2 regions of the Solibacillus sp. FSL H8-0538 genome follow, and region 2 is predicted to be linked to the other one. Evidence: riboswitches for the same ligand, from Rfam matches in the RefSeq annotation. Region 2 holds a riboswitch; the other holds the start of a gene.

Region 1 (7,797 bases), 2.4 Mb from region 2:
TGTCCAGTGTTCTGTTTGTTTGCGGATTAAATACAGTTTACGTTCAAATGCTAATGTGTCTTTTGTGTTCGTTGCTTGAATAAATACTTGGCGTACAACAGGTGCTGTCGCTTTTGCAATATCACTCAGGTTTTCTTTATTCGTTGGAGCAGTTCTCCAGCCAATCAGTACCTGGCCTTCTTGCTCAATTAATTCGTTTATTTTTGCTTCGATTGCATGACGCTGTTGTTCATTTTCTGTGAAGAATAGCTGCCCTACACCATACTCGCCTTTTACTGGTAAATTTAACTCCCTACAGTTTAACTTGAAAAATGCATCCGGAATCTGGACCATTAAGCCGGCTCCATCGCCCGTTTTACCATCTCCTCCACGGCCAGCACGGTGCTCTAAGCGACATAACATTTCTAATCCGTTTTTTACAATTTCATGTGAAGCACGACCTTTAATATTGGCGTACATTCCGATTCCACAAGCATCGTGCTCGAACTCCGGTGAATAAAGGCCTTGCGCTTTCGGTAATTGATGAAAAGTCATTAAAATCCCCCCAAAATCTTTCAATTGCTTATTTACATTTTAAAGTTTTCGAAATAATATAAACAATATATAGTTTGGATGGAATTAATCTAAAAAATAGATAAATGGGGTGAGAACGTTGGAACTACGCCAATTACGTTACTTTGTAGAAGTGGCAGAACGCGAACATATTTCTGAAGCAGCTGAACATTTGCATGTCGCTCAATCCGCAATTAGTCGCCAAATTGCCAATTTAGAAGAAGAACTAGGTACACCACTTTTTGAGCGCATCGGCCGCAATGTCAAGCTAACGCCAGTAGGGAAAATCTTTCTTGAACATACCGTTACTGCCTTGAAGGCAATTGATTTCGCTGCCAAGCAGGTGGAAGAATTTATAGACCCGGCAAAAGGGACAATCAAGGTCGGCTTCCCAACAAGTTTAGCTAGCTATGTTTTACCAACTGTTATATCTGCATTCAAAAAGGAATACCCAGATGTGTCATTCCACTTACGTCAAGGATCCTACAAATTTTTAATTGAAGCGGTAAAAAGTCGCGAATTAAATTTAGCTTTTTTAGGCCCACTACCTCCTAAGGATGAATTAATCGATGCAACCGTACTGTTTAGTGAAAACATTCATGCGCTACTACCTGCAACACATCCATTAGCAAAAAATTCGTCGATTAATTTAATTGATTTACGCAACGATAATTTCGTTTTGTTTCCGGAAGGCTATATTTTGCATAAAGTAGCCGTTGAAGCATGTAAATCAGCAGGCTTCATCGCCAAAGTTACTTCTGAGGGTGAGGATATGGATGCACTGAAGGGGCTTGTTGCTGCAGGAATTGGAGTCACTCTATTGCCAGAGAGTTCACTATATGATTCGACACCACGTTTAACAGTGAAGGTTCCGATTGCTATGCCAAGCATTCGTCGCACAGTCGGCGTCATCTCTCCAACAAATCGCGAGCTCGCTCCATCTGAAAAAGTATTTATTGAGTTTGTTAATAATTTCTTCTCGAGACTAACACAGTTTCAGTAGGGCGTTTTAGTTAATCGACAGTTTTATTTGGTTAATAGACCGTGGGCTCCTGGTTATAGACACTCTTGCGTTGCTAATAGACAGTTCGCTTCCGGTTATAGACACTCTTGCGTTGCTAATAGACACTTCGCTTCCGGTTATCGACACTCTCGTGTTGCTAATAGAGTCTGCGCTTCTGGTTATAGACACTTTTGCGTTGTTAATAGACGCTCCACTTCCGGTTAAAGACACTCTTGCGTTGTTAATAGACGCTCCACTTCCGGTTATAGACACTCTTGCGTTGCTAATAGACAGACACTGCGCTTCTTGTTTATAGACACTCTCTTCGCATTAATAGACAAAACAAAGGACGCCTCTCATTGAGAAGCGTCCATTTTTAGTAATAATTATTTGCTTACAGGAACTACTGCCCCGCCCCATTCTTCAACGATGAAGTCTTGGATTTCTTTAGAATGTAGTACTTCAATTAACTTCACGATTGTTTCGTTGTTTTCTTCACCAGCACGTGTAGCAATTACGTTTACGTATGGAGATTCAGATCCTTCAATGGCAATAGAATCTGTAATTGGGTTAATACCTGCATCGATTGCGAAGTTTGAGTTAATTACAACTGCATCACCTTCACCATTTTTATAGTATTGAACTAAAATTTCTGGTGCAGAGCTTGCATCAATGTTTAAGTTTTTAGGGTTTTCTACAATATCTTTTAATTCAGCAGCTGTTTTATCAATACCATCTGCTAATTTAATTAAGCCTAAATTTTCAAGTAACGACAAAATACGACCTTGGTCAGAAACTGAGTTAGAAATGATAATTGTTGCGCCGTCTGGAAGTTCATCTAAAGAAGCATATTCTTGAGAGTATATCCCGATTGGCTCGATGTGAATTCCACCAGCATTAACAAAACCGTAGCCTTTTTCAGCGTTTTCAAGCTCTAAGTACGGAATATGTTGGAAATAGTTAGCATCTAATTCGCCAGACTCTAAATCTTGGTTTGGCATTATATAATCTTGATAAGGCTCGATTACTAATTCGATCCCTTGTTCAGCTAAAAGTGGTTTCGCTTGCTCTAAAATAATATCATGTAAACCATAAGAAGCACCTACAACTAATTTTGTTGGTTCAGTTGTACCTTCTGTTGCAGCTGTATCGTTTGTATCAGCTGTTTCAGTTGTTCCTTCATCATCGCTTCCACAAGCTGCTAAAGCTAATACAAGCACTGATAAAAGTAAAAATGATAATAATTTCTTCATTAAATTTCTCCCCTTCTCTATATGCTTTCTCTATGTGAACGACCTATGCCGCCGTCACCTAAACTAACGCTTGTCTGTTTTTGATGTAATCGCATCGCCAATAAACTGAAGAACGAAAACGATAGCTAATATAATAATTGTCGCCATTACGGTTACGTCAGATCGGCTACGTTGGAATCCATCAATAAATGCTGTATTCCCTAGTCCACCTGCACCAATAATACCAGCCATTGCTGTATAGCCTACAAGTGCAACCGATGTTACTGTAATACCAGAAATAAGCGCTGGCAATGATTCTGGTATTAGTACTTTCCAAATAATTGTTGATGTTTTTGCACCCATTGAGCGAGCTGCTTCAATAACACCTTTATCAATTTCACGAAGTGCGATGAGGACCATACGTGCATAGAACGGCGCCGCACCGATAATAAGCGCAGGTAATGCCGCATTTACACCACGAATCGTGCCAAGTAAAAAATTTGTAAATGGAATTAATAAAATTATAAGCACGATAAACGGAATGGAACGGAAAATATTTACGACAGATCCTGTTAAAAAATGCGCTACTTTATTTGCCCCTATTTGATTGGGACTCGTTAAAAATAGTAAAATCCCGATTGCTAGACCGAGCACAAAGGTTACACCTGTTGAAATTACAGTCATATAAAGTGTTTCATACGTCGCTTCCCACATTTTGTCCCACACGACGTTCGGAAATAATTGACTAAGCATGCTCAATCACCTCCGTTTTAATTTCATGCTGCTCAAGTATTGCTAGTGCAGCATCTATATCCGCTTGCTGTCCATCAATATGCACGAACAATGTACCGTACGGACCACTAGTTGTATGAGAAATATCACCTTGAACGATATTAATGGCAATATCAAACTGCTTAATAATTTGCGAAATGACTGGTTGCTCTGTCGTTTGTCCAACGAATGATAGCTTAATGATGTTCCCAGATTTATATTTCGCTAAAATTTGCTCTAAAGATTCTTGCGTTTCTTGTGTTGCACCTGATACTTGTGAAACGAATTTTTTCGTAATTGGTGCTTGCGGGTGTTGGAATACTTGTAGCACCTCACCTTGCTCCACTACTTGTCCAGCTTCCATAACAGCGACGCGGTGACAAATTTTACGAATAACGTGCATTTCGTGTGTGATTAGTACAATCGTTAAGCCAAGTCTTTTATTAATATCTAAAAGAAGCTCTAAAATTGAATCCGTCGTTTCCGGGTCAAGTGCAGATGTTGCTTCATCACATAAAAGTACTTCTGGGTTATTCGCTAAGGCGCGCGCAATACCGACACGCTGCTTTTGTCCTCCCGAAAGCTCTGAAGGATACGCTTTGCCGCGACCAGTAAGACCAACAAGTTCAATTAACTCTTCTACACGTTTTACACGTTCTGCTTTGGGAACACCTGCAATTTCAAGCGGGAAGGCGATGTTTTCCGCCACAGTGCGTGACCATAAAAGGTTGAAGTGTTGGAAGATCATACTAATTTTTTGACGAGCCTCGCGTAGTTTTCGTCCTGAAGCAGATGATAGCTCATTGCCACTAACTGTAACTAAGCCCTTTGTTGGCTTTTCTAAACCATTTAACAGGCGAATCATTGTACTTTTACCGGCACCACTATAACCGATAATGCCATAGATTTCTCCTTGCTTAATCGATAAGTTTACATTTTCAACAGCTGTTAAGTCGCCATTTTTCGTTTTATAAACTTTCGTAATATTTTTTAATTCAATCATTACTGTACTCCTTCTAAAAACAGCATCCTCTGCGCTGCTTTATTTTGTAAACCAAGAGTGTTAATGCGCCGGTTTACACCCGAACTGGCGAACTGACCAACATCATGTTGGCATCGAACTCGAGGGCGTGGCGATTAAACCTAGACGTAAACGAAAAAACCTTTCTACTTGAAGACATAGTAGAAAGGTTTTCGCATTTTTATACGTTCAACCGTTCTCTCATCTCTCAAAGCTTAACTTTGTGTGACTTGGCACCTTTTCATCATACATGCTGGTTGCCGGGCTTCATAGGGCACTTCCCTCCGCCTCTCTTTATAAGAGTAACGCTATTAAATTTTTTATTATGAATGTTACTTTATCACGCTATCAATTATGCGTCAAATGTTTTTTTAATATTTCATACAAAAATGGTACGGATTGAAATGCATAGATTTTATCTACGATTTCACCTCTTTGCGATATAACTAGGCAGGGCACACTTTCTATTTCAATATCATAAGCGAGCTGCTCCATATAATTTAAATTGGCTTTCCCTAATGGGAGATTTGGGAGTAATTGTTCCACAACATCCATCATTTTTGATGCAACTGCACACGTACCACACATCGGTGTATATAAATAAAAGGCAGTTAACGGCTGCTCTTGCATTTGTTGTTCCCACTTTTGTCTAGTCCATTCGTTCATCTGCTTCATCCTATACTTTTATTTGTGAACGGCAAATTTTGCTACCTCTAATAGCTGAAGTAAAATAGCACTTGGAGTTTCGGCTACTTCTATATATTGCTTCGGGATGACGAGCTGTATCGCATCAGAATAGCAACGCTTCATGAGCTTACGTAATTTCTCTCCGTTTTTATCGGCATCAAACATTGTATACAGATCGCAATGCTCATAAGGCTCGATAAGCGTGATTAAGTCTTCTTCACTAATCGTACCATTTGTACATAAAATCGTAGCGTTTTCGGCTAATAGAGGGATTATTTTCAATTTGTCCGAACGACCTTCTACGATTATACACTTTTCCACATTCATCTTCCTCCTATAGAAAGACAAATCTTGACCCAAAATAAGGTAAGATGATGTCGTTTATTATGTGATTAAGAAAGCTATAGTTGCTCAACCACGAACACAAGCATCGGAGAGTCCGAAGTGAAAGCGCTCTTAGCCTTCGCCTGAGGACAGACCGCGACCTCGAGGGGCTGGCGCTTTCGCCTAGACGTTACATTTACTTATTTAATTGTTATCCATATGGCGAAATTTTATAATTTCCTTAACAATAAAAAAAAACGCCAAACTCCTGTGACGGACTTTGGCGTTTCAAGAAATTATTCTGCGATTAACTCTTCGTATTTCTCAGCAGTCATTAACTCTTCGATTTCAGAAGGGTTAGTAAGTTCAACTACAACCATCCATGCTTGTCCATACGGAGATTCATTAACAAACTCAGGGTTATCAGAAAGTTCTTCGTTTACTTCAACGACTTTACCTGATATTGGTGCGTATAATTCTGAAACTGTTTTAACAGATTCAACACTACCAAATGGTTGGTTTAATTGAATTTCGTCGCCTACTGCTGGTAGTTCAACGAAAACGATATCGCCAAGTTCATGTTGTGCGAAATCTGTAATTCCTATACGTGCTTTGCCATCTTCAACTTTTACCCACTCATGTTCTTCTGAGTAGCGTAATTCTTTAGGTGTGTTCATCAAAACCCCTCCATATCATATGTAGTACATTCATGTTCAGTGTGCCATATTTCGTTCGGAAATTCAATACAATACGTTGTTTATTTCCATGATTCTAAGAAGTCAGACTCCTTAAATCCTAATGTTACTTTTTTTCCATCTGTTACAATTGGACGCTTAATTAGCATACCATCCGATGCTAGTAGAGAAATTTGCTCTTCTTCAGACATATGTATTAGTTTGTCCTTTAACCCTAATTCTTTATACTTGTTACCAGAAGTATTAAAAAACTTTTTCAGCGGCAAGCCACTTGCTTCATAATATGATTTTAGTTGTTCTTTAGATGGCGTTTGTTCTACTATGTGAACCGCCTCATAAACAATGCCATTAGCATCTAACCATTTTTGTGCTTTTTTGCATGTCGTACATTTTGGATATTGAATAAATTGTAATGTCATAAAATGTCCCCCTTTTATACGAATCGTTTCTTTTCATTGTAATCGAAAACGAATATCCAATGCAAAAAGATGCTGCTGCCGACCTAAAATAAAACCTAAGCGCGGCGCCCCGCACTTAGGTTGATCGTTCTTATTACACCACAAACTTCTCTGCTTTAATTAGTTTTGCACCTGTCGCTTCTCTTTCGGTGCAGAAATACACTGTCTTCATATACAGATCTTTCTTTTGTAGTAATTAAATCTTAAACCACAAACTTCTCTGCTTCAATAAGTTTCGCAGCTGCTTCACGTTTTTTCGGAATTAAGTTGTATGGGTTGTTACGTGTTAATTTACGTAGTGCTGATAAGATCATACGGCCAGCATCACCTTCAACTGAAGCTAGTAATGTATCTTTCGCTTCTTTTTCGATTTCTGAAAATGCTTCTTGTGTGAAGATTTGAGTGTAAAGAATTTTTTGTTGTGATTTTTCAACACCATCGCGAGCAATCGCTTTTTGCGTACGAATTACAGCTGATTCCATTGCGTATAATTGGTTCGCAATGTTCGCGATGTTCACAAGTACTTCTTGCTCTGCATCTAGTTTTGCTCCGAACGCCTGTGCAGCAGCACCAGCAGCTAATACAGCAATTTTCTTCGCATTTTTCACAAGGTATAATTCTTGCGCTAATGGCTCATCACCAATTTCTTCAGGCATTAACATTAGGAGCTCTGCTTGTAATTGGTGTGCTACTTGTAGAAGTGGTAACTCGCCTTTTAGAGCTTTCTTCATAAATGTACCAGGAACAATCATACGGTTAATTTCATTTGTGCCTTCGAAAATACGGTTAATACGAGAGTCGCGGTAAATACGCTCTACTTCGTACTCTGCCATGAAGCCGTAACCACCATGCAATTGTACTGCTTCGTCTGCCACATAGTCTAATGTTTCAGAACCGACTACTTTTGCAATTGAACATTCAATCGCATATTCAGCAATAGCACCCGCAATTTTTTGGCCGTCTTTTTGCTCCTCAAGAGACAACTGGCTTAAGCGGTCCTCGAAGTAACCGACAGTACGATAGTTTAAAGACTCTGAAGCATAAATATGTGATG
Region 2 (7,797 bases):
TCATCACGTAGCGTTGACATGAACACAGGATCGGTTTCATAGTTACCACGCGAGAAGCCTTTTTTCAAGGGTGAAAATTGGTTGCGAACATCGTGCTCTCTCCAGCCAAGCATTACGGTATCAATTGTTAATACAATGGCTTCAAAACCAGCTTGTTCTGCGCGCTCTACCATACTAAATGAAATATCTTCATTTGTTGACCAGTATAATTGGAACCATTTCGTATGATGTGGTGCAGTTTCTGCAATTTGTTCCATCGAATAACTTGAAACGGTGCTTTGTACATACGGAATTTGTAAATCCATTGCTGCACGCACAACCGCTAGCTCACCGTCTTCGTGCGCAATTTTATTCATGCCGACGGGAGCAAATAGTAGGGGAGTTGGATGTGTTTTTCCGAATAATTCAATGGATGTATCCAGTATTGATACATCATTTAAAAAACGCGGTACAATGGAATATTTGTGAAAAGCATCACGATTATTACGTAGTGACTGCTCGCCGCCCGCACCTGAACGTACATAGCTATAAGGGCCAATATCAATTTTGTCTTTAACCGCTTGCTCTAATTCTTCAAAACCAATCGGAAAAGCTTGTGCCGTTCCGATATTTTTTAATAATAAATCACCTTTACTCATGAACTCATCTCCATTAATCACGTTTTAGGTTGCTTGCCACGCGGTTCCCAACAGACTGAATGATTTGTACTAAAATAATTAAAATAAATACGGCGGCATACATCACGTCGACTTGATAACGAATATGACCGAAGCGGTAGGCCAAGTCACCAAGGCCACCTGCACCCACAAGCCCAGCCATCGCTGTTGCACCGACTAAGCCAACTGTTGCGATCGTTAAGCCTAGAACGATGGATGAACGTGCTTCGCGAAGTAGAACATTCATCACGATATGACGGCGTTTAATGCCCATTGCTGTATATGCTTCAACGACACCAGGTGACACCTCAAGCAGTGCCGATTCCAATAATCGTGCGATATACGGCGCTGTGTATACAACAAGTGGAACGATTACCCCTTTAACCCCAATCGTCGTCCCAACAATGAACTTTGTAAATGGAAGGATAAAGAATAGTAGAATAATGAACGGAATCGAACGGATAATATTAATAACTAAGTTTAAAATTTGGTAGAGCCATTTATTTTCGAATAATTGCCCAGGTCGTGTTAGAACGATTAAAATCCCGAGTGGAATTCCAATTAATACAGCTAGCACAAGGGAAATAGACGCCATTTGAAGCGTTTCGCCAAGTGATTTCAAAATAACATGTCCCCATTGATCAAAAAATGCTTGTAAACTACTCATTGTCGTCGCCTCCTAATCGTTCAATTTGGACGCCATTTTGTTCAAGATAGGATGTGATTTGTTGGATTTCTTGCGGCTTTCCCCCTACATGAACAACGATATTGCCGACAATGCCGTTTTTCAATTCAATAATGTTTGCAGCTAAAATATTCGGCGCTACATTAAAGCGGTTACTAATATCGGCAATCAGTGGTTTTCCTGTGCTTTCACCAACAAATGTTAAACGTACTACCGCACCTGTTAAGTTCAGCTGGTTGATTAATGATTTAGATAATGAACGTTGTGAAATAGTGTTCAAGAATTTGCGCGTTGTTGGATGCGTGGGCTTTTTAAATAGCTCGATTGCTGAGTTATGCTCCACAAGCTTCCCTTTTTCGAGTACATACACGTAATCGCAAATTTTTTGGATTACGTTCATTTCATGGGTAATCAGTAAAATAGTAATCCCAAGTTCACGATTGATTTTTAACAGAAGCTCTAAAATGGAGTCTGTCGTTTCTGGATCAAGTGCGCTCGTTGCTTCATCGCTTAGTAAAACTTCGGGTTCCTGTGCAAGGGCGCGGGCGATAGCGACACGTTGTTTTTGTCCACCAGATAATTGGTTAGGGAAGTTCGTTAATTTATCCGTTAACCCAACAATCTCAGCATACTTTGCGACTTTAGCTGCTACCTCTTTTTTACTATAGCCGAGTAAGTTTAGAGGAATTGCAATATTGTCATAAACTGTTGCTGTTTTAAGTAGGTTAAAACCTTGGAAGATCATCCCGATTTTTTGACGTGTTTTCCGAAGGTCCTCTGTTGATGCAGACATTAAATCCACACCGTTAATTCGAACATTGCCACTAGTTGGGCGCTCAAGTAAGTTGACACAACGAATCAGTGTACTTTTTCCGGCACCACTATAGCCGATGACGCCGTGAATTTCGCCTTTTTTGACATGTAAATCTACATCATCAACGGCATTGAATACACCTTGCTTAGATGGGTACTGCTTCACGATGTTTTGGAGTTGTATCATAAAAATCCTCGCCTTTCTAGAGAAAAAGCTACCGGCAAAGTTGCCGATAACTTTTCGTATTTTTGGTGGATAAGAAAGTATAACTTTTCCATTCACATTAGTAAGGACATCAACTCGCCGTATTTTGGGCGAGTTGTGTCTTTCTAATTACGAATTAAAATCCTGGAATAACTGCGCCTTCATATGTTTCTATAATATAATTACGTACTTCGTCAGTTTGGTAAGCTTCGATGAATTTCTTTAAATCTTCGCTATCTTCTTCACCTGGACGTACAACTAATTTGTTTACGTACGGAGAGTCAGATGATTCAAGAATGATCGAATCGTTTTTCGGATTTAAACCTGCTTCAAGTGCGAAGTTTGTGTTGATTGCTGCAAAATCTACTTCAGCTAATTGAGTTGGTAATTGAGCGGCTTCTAGTTCGATAAATTCATAATTATGTGGGTTATCTACTACATCAAAGATGGATGCGTTAATGCTCACACCTTCTTTTAATGTGATATAACCAGCATCTGCTAATACAACTAATGCACGTCCACCGTTTGTCGCATCATTAGGTAAAGCAAATGTTGCACCGTCAGGAACTTCTTCCATTGACGCGTATTTAGACGAGTATATGCCCATTGGATTTAAAATTGTATTTCCTACTGATACAAGTTCTTCGCCGCGGTCCGTGTTGAATGTATCTAAGAATGGCTGCGTTTGGAAGTTGTTAATATCAAGATCGCCTTCTACTAGCGCTGTGTTCGGTAATACATAATCAGAGAATACACGGATGTCTACTTCTAAGCCGTTTTCCGCTGCGATGTCTGCTGCAATTTCTGTAATTTCTTCGTGTAAGCCAGCAGTTACGCCGATTACTAATTTACCGTCATTTAATGTGTCTTCTGCAGTTTCTTCTCCGCCACAAGCTGCAAGAGCAAGTGCTAAGGCTGATGTTGCAAATAAAAAGCCGATTTTTTTAAATTTCATGGTTGAAATCCCCCTAGATGTTTTGTTTTAGTTAATAAAAAAATGCCTCTCTTGAAAAAGAGAGGCATCGAAAAGTCAATTTAGATTACCACTCTTATCTTTCAAAACATTTCTGTTTTGTAGGAATTAGCACCGGCCAACAAGTGTTGGTGGTTGCCGAGCTTCATAGGGCCTATCCCTCAGCTACTCTTAATAAGAGAAAAACATTATATTTAAAAACTAATTAATGTAAATATACAGACTATTTAGAACAAAATCAATATAAAATTATATTTTTCTGAAAAAACTTTATTTTAAGATAGTTTGTTGTTAAATAGAAAAAAGCACATCTTATGGGAGGGATGTGCTTTTCATAACTATTTGACGATGACTTGCTTGAATAAATTTAATTTTTCTACGCGGCGTACAGCTTCACGCATACGATCCTCATTTACAAGTAGACCAACGCGCACATAGCCTTCACCGTATTCACCAAAGCCATTACCAGCAGCAACGGCTACGTCTGCCTTTTCTAATAGTAAATTTGCAAATTCCTGGCTTGTGTAGCCTTCTGCAACAGGCAACCATGCAAAGAACGAGCCTTTTGGTGCCGTAATGTTCCAGCCGATGCGGTGCGCTTCTTCAACGAGTATATTGCGGCGGCTTTCGTATGTTGTCCGTAAAGCTTCAACACAGTCCTGTTCCGCATTTAATGCCACTGCTGCAGCATGTTGCACAGCGGGGAACTGGTTACAAAATAGATGATCTTGAATGATATTGATTGCTTCAATTATTTTGGCATTGCCGACAGCAAAACCAATGCGCCAGCCTGCCATATTATATGATTTTGATAATGTATACAGCTCGATGCCGACATCTTTTGCACCGGCCGCTTGTAAGAAGCTCGGAGGACGAACGCCGTCAAAGCCGATTGCACCGTACGCAAAGTCATGCGCAACGGCAATATTATTTTCCTTCGCAAACGCTACTGTGTCTTCAAAAAAAGCTAAATCTGCTGTGCCCCCAGTTGGATTGTTCGGATAGTTTATGTACATCAATTTTGCTCGCTCGCGTACTTCTGGAGAAAGTACCTTGTAATCTGGTAAAAATGCATTCGCCTCTTCAAGCGGCATCGTATCAAATTTCACGTCTGCAAGTGCAACTCCTGATAAATAATCCGGATAACCTGGGTCTGGCAACAGCATATAATCGCCAGGATTTAAAATTGCCATTGGTAGCTCTACTAAACCAATTTTTGTTCCGCCTAAAATCGCTATTTCTGTGTTCGGATCAATATCCACGCTGTATTCACGTTTGTAAAAATCAGCGGCTGCCTGTTTAATTTCTGGGATACCGCGGAACGGAGAATATTTATGCGTTTGCGGATCCATCACTGCATGCTGCAGGGCTTCAACAATATGACCTGGTGTTGGTTGATCAGGATTGCCTTGCCCTAGATTAATAATATCGCGTCCTTCCGCAAGCGCTGCATTTACTTTTCCAACGAGTGCAGCAAAAAATTGCGGAGGGAGTTGCTGTAGTTTTTTCGAAAATTCCATGTACATTCACCTTTTTCAGAATATAATAAAAATAGTACTGTTATGGTAGTCTTTTTTTAGCGAATAGTAAAGTGTATTTTTAGGTTATCCGCATAAGAAAGTATAACTTTTGGAGATGTCTAGGCATTCGCGCTTTTGCTAAGAGGTCGTTTTAATTCCTTGGGTGTAAACGGGTGCGAATGCGCTTTTTTAGTAGATAAGAAAGTATAACTTTCTTATCTACATAAGTAAGGACATCATCTCGCCCTCTATTGGGCGAGATGTGTCTTTCTAAATAAAAATGTCTAGAGGTGGGGTTCTAATGAAAATCGGATGTATCCAATTAAATGTAGGTTTTGGAAAAGTAGAAGAAAATTATGCGCGCGCAGAGAAATTTATTCGCGAGGCGGCGGCAGGTGGAGCAGAAATCATCGTACTACCTGAAATGTGGAATACCGGCTATGCACTTGAAAAATTAGGGGAGCTTGCAGATGTGAACGGTGAGCGCACGCAAAAATTTTTAAGTGAACTGGCACGCGAATTACACGTACATATTGTTGGCGGTTCTGTTTCAGTGAAGCGCGGCGATAAATTTTACAATACGATGTACACGTTTAATCGCACAGGCGAGCTAGTCGGCGAATATAGCAAGGCGCATTTGTTCCGCTTAATGGACGAGCATTTGTATTTGGAGGCGGGGGATGCAATGAACCGCTTCCAGCTTGACGATATTGAAGCAGCGGGTGTGATTTGCTACGACATTCGTTTCCCGGAATGGCTACGCTCGCATGCACTGGATGGCGCGAAGGTATTATTTATTCCCGCACAGTGGCCAACACCCCGTATTGATCACTGGAAAACGCTATTACAAGCGCGTGCCATTGAAAATCAGTGCTTCGTTATTGCGGTAAATCGCATTGCGAGTAAGGTAGAAAACTTTAACGGGCAGTCGATGATTATTGAGCCGTGGGGCGAGGTCTTATGGACAGGCGCTGATGATGAGGAGTTAGCCATTATCGACGTTGATTTTTCAATTGTTGATGAAGTGCGCAGCCGCATCCCAGTATATGATGACCGTCGCCCGGGATTATATGAAGAAGTAGTAAAACAATCAGTTCGTAAATAATTTAGAGAGACAAAGTCGGAGCAATTCGATTTTGTCTTTTTTAGTGGATAAGAAAGTATAACTTTCCCATCCACATAAGTAAGGACATCAACTCACCCTATTTTGGGCGAGTTGTGTCTTTCTAATCGTTAAGGAAATTATCAAATTTCGCCTTGTGGATACCATTTAAATAAGTAAATGCAACGCCCAGGCGAAAGCGCTAGCCTCTCGAAGTCGCGGTCTGTCCTCGGGCGAAAAGCGCCTTCACTTTGGATTCTCTAGCGCTTTTGTTACTTCTCGCCCCAAAGTGCGGCTATTCGCTAAAAATTCCCACTTGCCGTCTTAAGCGTCTCATTTTAAAATAGGAACAAATGTTCTGTTGTTGGGTATCATATAGTAGAAAGAGGTGAGACTATGTATGAAAATGCTCCGAATCGTTCCGTTATTTGTATTGATATGCGCTGCTTTTACGCCAGCTGCATAGGGCTTCTTGAAAATTTAGATGTGATGAAGGTGCCGATTGCTGTTGTGGGGAACTTTAGCCAAAAGGGAAGTGTTGTGCTCGCTGCGTCTCCACCGATGAAGGAGCGCTTTCACATTAAAACAGGCTCCCGCTATTATGAAATTCCGAAGCATCCAGACATTCGTTTATTTGAGCCGAAAATGGAGTTTTTCGTTAAAATTTCGATGGAGATTACGCGGCTCTTAAATGATTTTGTACCGAAAGAGGCGATTCATGTGTATAGCGTGGATGAAAGCTTTGTCGATTTAACCGGTACTGAAAAATTATGGGGACCACCTGAGGAAACGGCGAAGTATATGCAACAGCGCATTTACGATCAGTTTCAAATTCCGAGTGCAATCGGGATGGGACCGAATATGCTCATGGCAAAGCTTGCTCTTGATATTGAAGCGAAAAAAACAGACTTTGCGAAGTGGACGTATGCAGACGTACCAACAAAGCTCTGGCCTATATCACCACTAAGTGACATGTGGGGCATCGGCAGGAGAACGGAGCGCACACTAAATAATATGGGGATTTTCTCGGTAAAGGATCTCGCGCATACAGACTTAAAAACGCTCGAGAAACGCTTTGGCATTATGGGCAACCAACTGTATTACCATGCGTGGGGCATTGATTATTCAAAAATGGGCGCGCCCATTATGCAGGGGCAAATTAGCTACGGCAAAGGACAAATGCTAATGCGTGATTACCGCAGCCGAAAAGAAATTTTAACGGTTATTTTAGAGATGTGTGAGGATGTAGCAAGACGTGCGCGCGAGGCACAGCAAATCGGCCGCACAATTTCTCTTGGACTTGGCTACAGCAAAGATGCATTTGGCGGGGGCTTCCACCATTCACGGACGATTTACGAGCCGACGAACGATACGATGAAAATTTACAAAGTGTGTGAGCGACTACTCGATGAATTTTATGCTGAACGACCAGCACGTCAGCTATCGATTGCACTGACAAACTTAGAAAGTGAACATTCAATGCAGCTGAGCCTTTTTGATGATCAAAAATGGAGGAAGCGAAAACTTGGTGCGGCGATGGATAAAATTCGTACGAAATATGGCTCGACGTCAATTTTGCGTGCAGTGTCATATACAGAGGCGGGAACAGCGCTCTCTCGCTCCGCATTACTAGGAGGACATAAAAAATAGTGGCAGGTGGAGAAGATGAACCGAGATCGAGGAACAATCAAATGGAATGCAATGATGCTGCCAGAGCATGTGAAGCTACTTCGTGAATGGCAGAGTGAGGATAAGCTCGTTGAAAAACCAGAACTCGATGAATGGGCGCTGCAGGAACTGAGCGAGCAATTAACACATGCATATGAAAATGCGCTCCAAGTTG

What was found. Region 2 has a riboswitch for S-adenosylmethionine ahead of MHH87_RS02320 (MetQ/NlpA family ABC transporter substrate-binding protein). Riboswitches for the same ligand answer to the same signal wherever they lie in the genome.
Region 1: linked by a shared signal. The riboswitch ahead of MHH87_RS14050 (methionine ABC transporter ATP-binding protein) and the one ahead of MHH87_RS02320 (MetQ/NlpA family ABC transporter substrate-binding protein) in region 2 are both predicted to bind S-adenosylmethionine.

What each region holds. Positions count from the first base shown of each region.
Region 1 is NZ_JBBOPI010000001.1:2,933,190-2,940,986, forward strand. It holds gene gltB (glutamate synthase large subunit) at 1-534, opposite strand, end outside; gene MHH87_RS14035 (LysR family transcriptional regulator) at 653-1,555, shown strand; gene MHH87_RS14040 (MetQ/NlpA family ABC transporter substrate-binding protein) at 1,942-2,808, opposite strand; gene MHH87_RS14045 (methionine ABC transporter permease) at 2,872-3,540, opposite strand; gene MHH87_RS14050 (methionine ABC transporter ATP-binding protein) at 3,533-4,561, opposite strand; SAM riboswitch class I at 4,778-4,882, opposite strand; gene MHH87_RS14055 (thioredoxin family protein) at 4,928-5,245, opposite strand; gene MHH87_RS14060 (toprim domain-containing protein) at 5,264-5,593, opposite strand; gene gcvH (glycine cleavage system protein GcvH) at 5,887-6,267, opposite strand; gene MHH87_RS14070 (arsenate reductase family protein) at 6,348-6,704, opposite strand; gene MHH87_RS14075 (acyl-CoA dehydrogenase family protein) at 6,947-7,797, opposite strand, start outside.
Region 2 is NZ_JBBOPI010000001.1:492,279-500,075, forward strand. It holds gene MHH87_RS02305 (alpha-hydroxy acid oxidase) at 1-638, opposite strand, end outside; gene MHH87_RS02310 (methionine ABC transporter permease) at 652-1,323, opposite strand; gene MHH87_RS02315 (methionine ABC transporter ATP-binding protein) at 1,316-2,341, opposite strand; gene MHH87_RS02320 (MetQ/NlpA family ABC transporter substrate-binding protein) at 2,496-3,314, opposite strand; SAM riboswitch class I at 3,406-3,513, opposite strand; gene MHH87_RS02325 (pyridoxal phosphate-dependent aminotransferase) at 3,671-4,852, opposite strand; gene MHH87_RS02330 (carbon-nitrogen family hydrolase) at 5,154-5,957, shown strand; gene MHH87_RS02335 (Y-family DNA polymerase) at 6,351-7,604, shown strand; gene MHH87_RS02340 (YolD-like family protein) at 7,620-7,797, shown strand, end outside.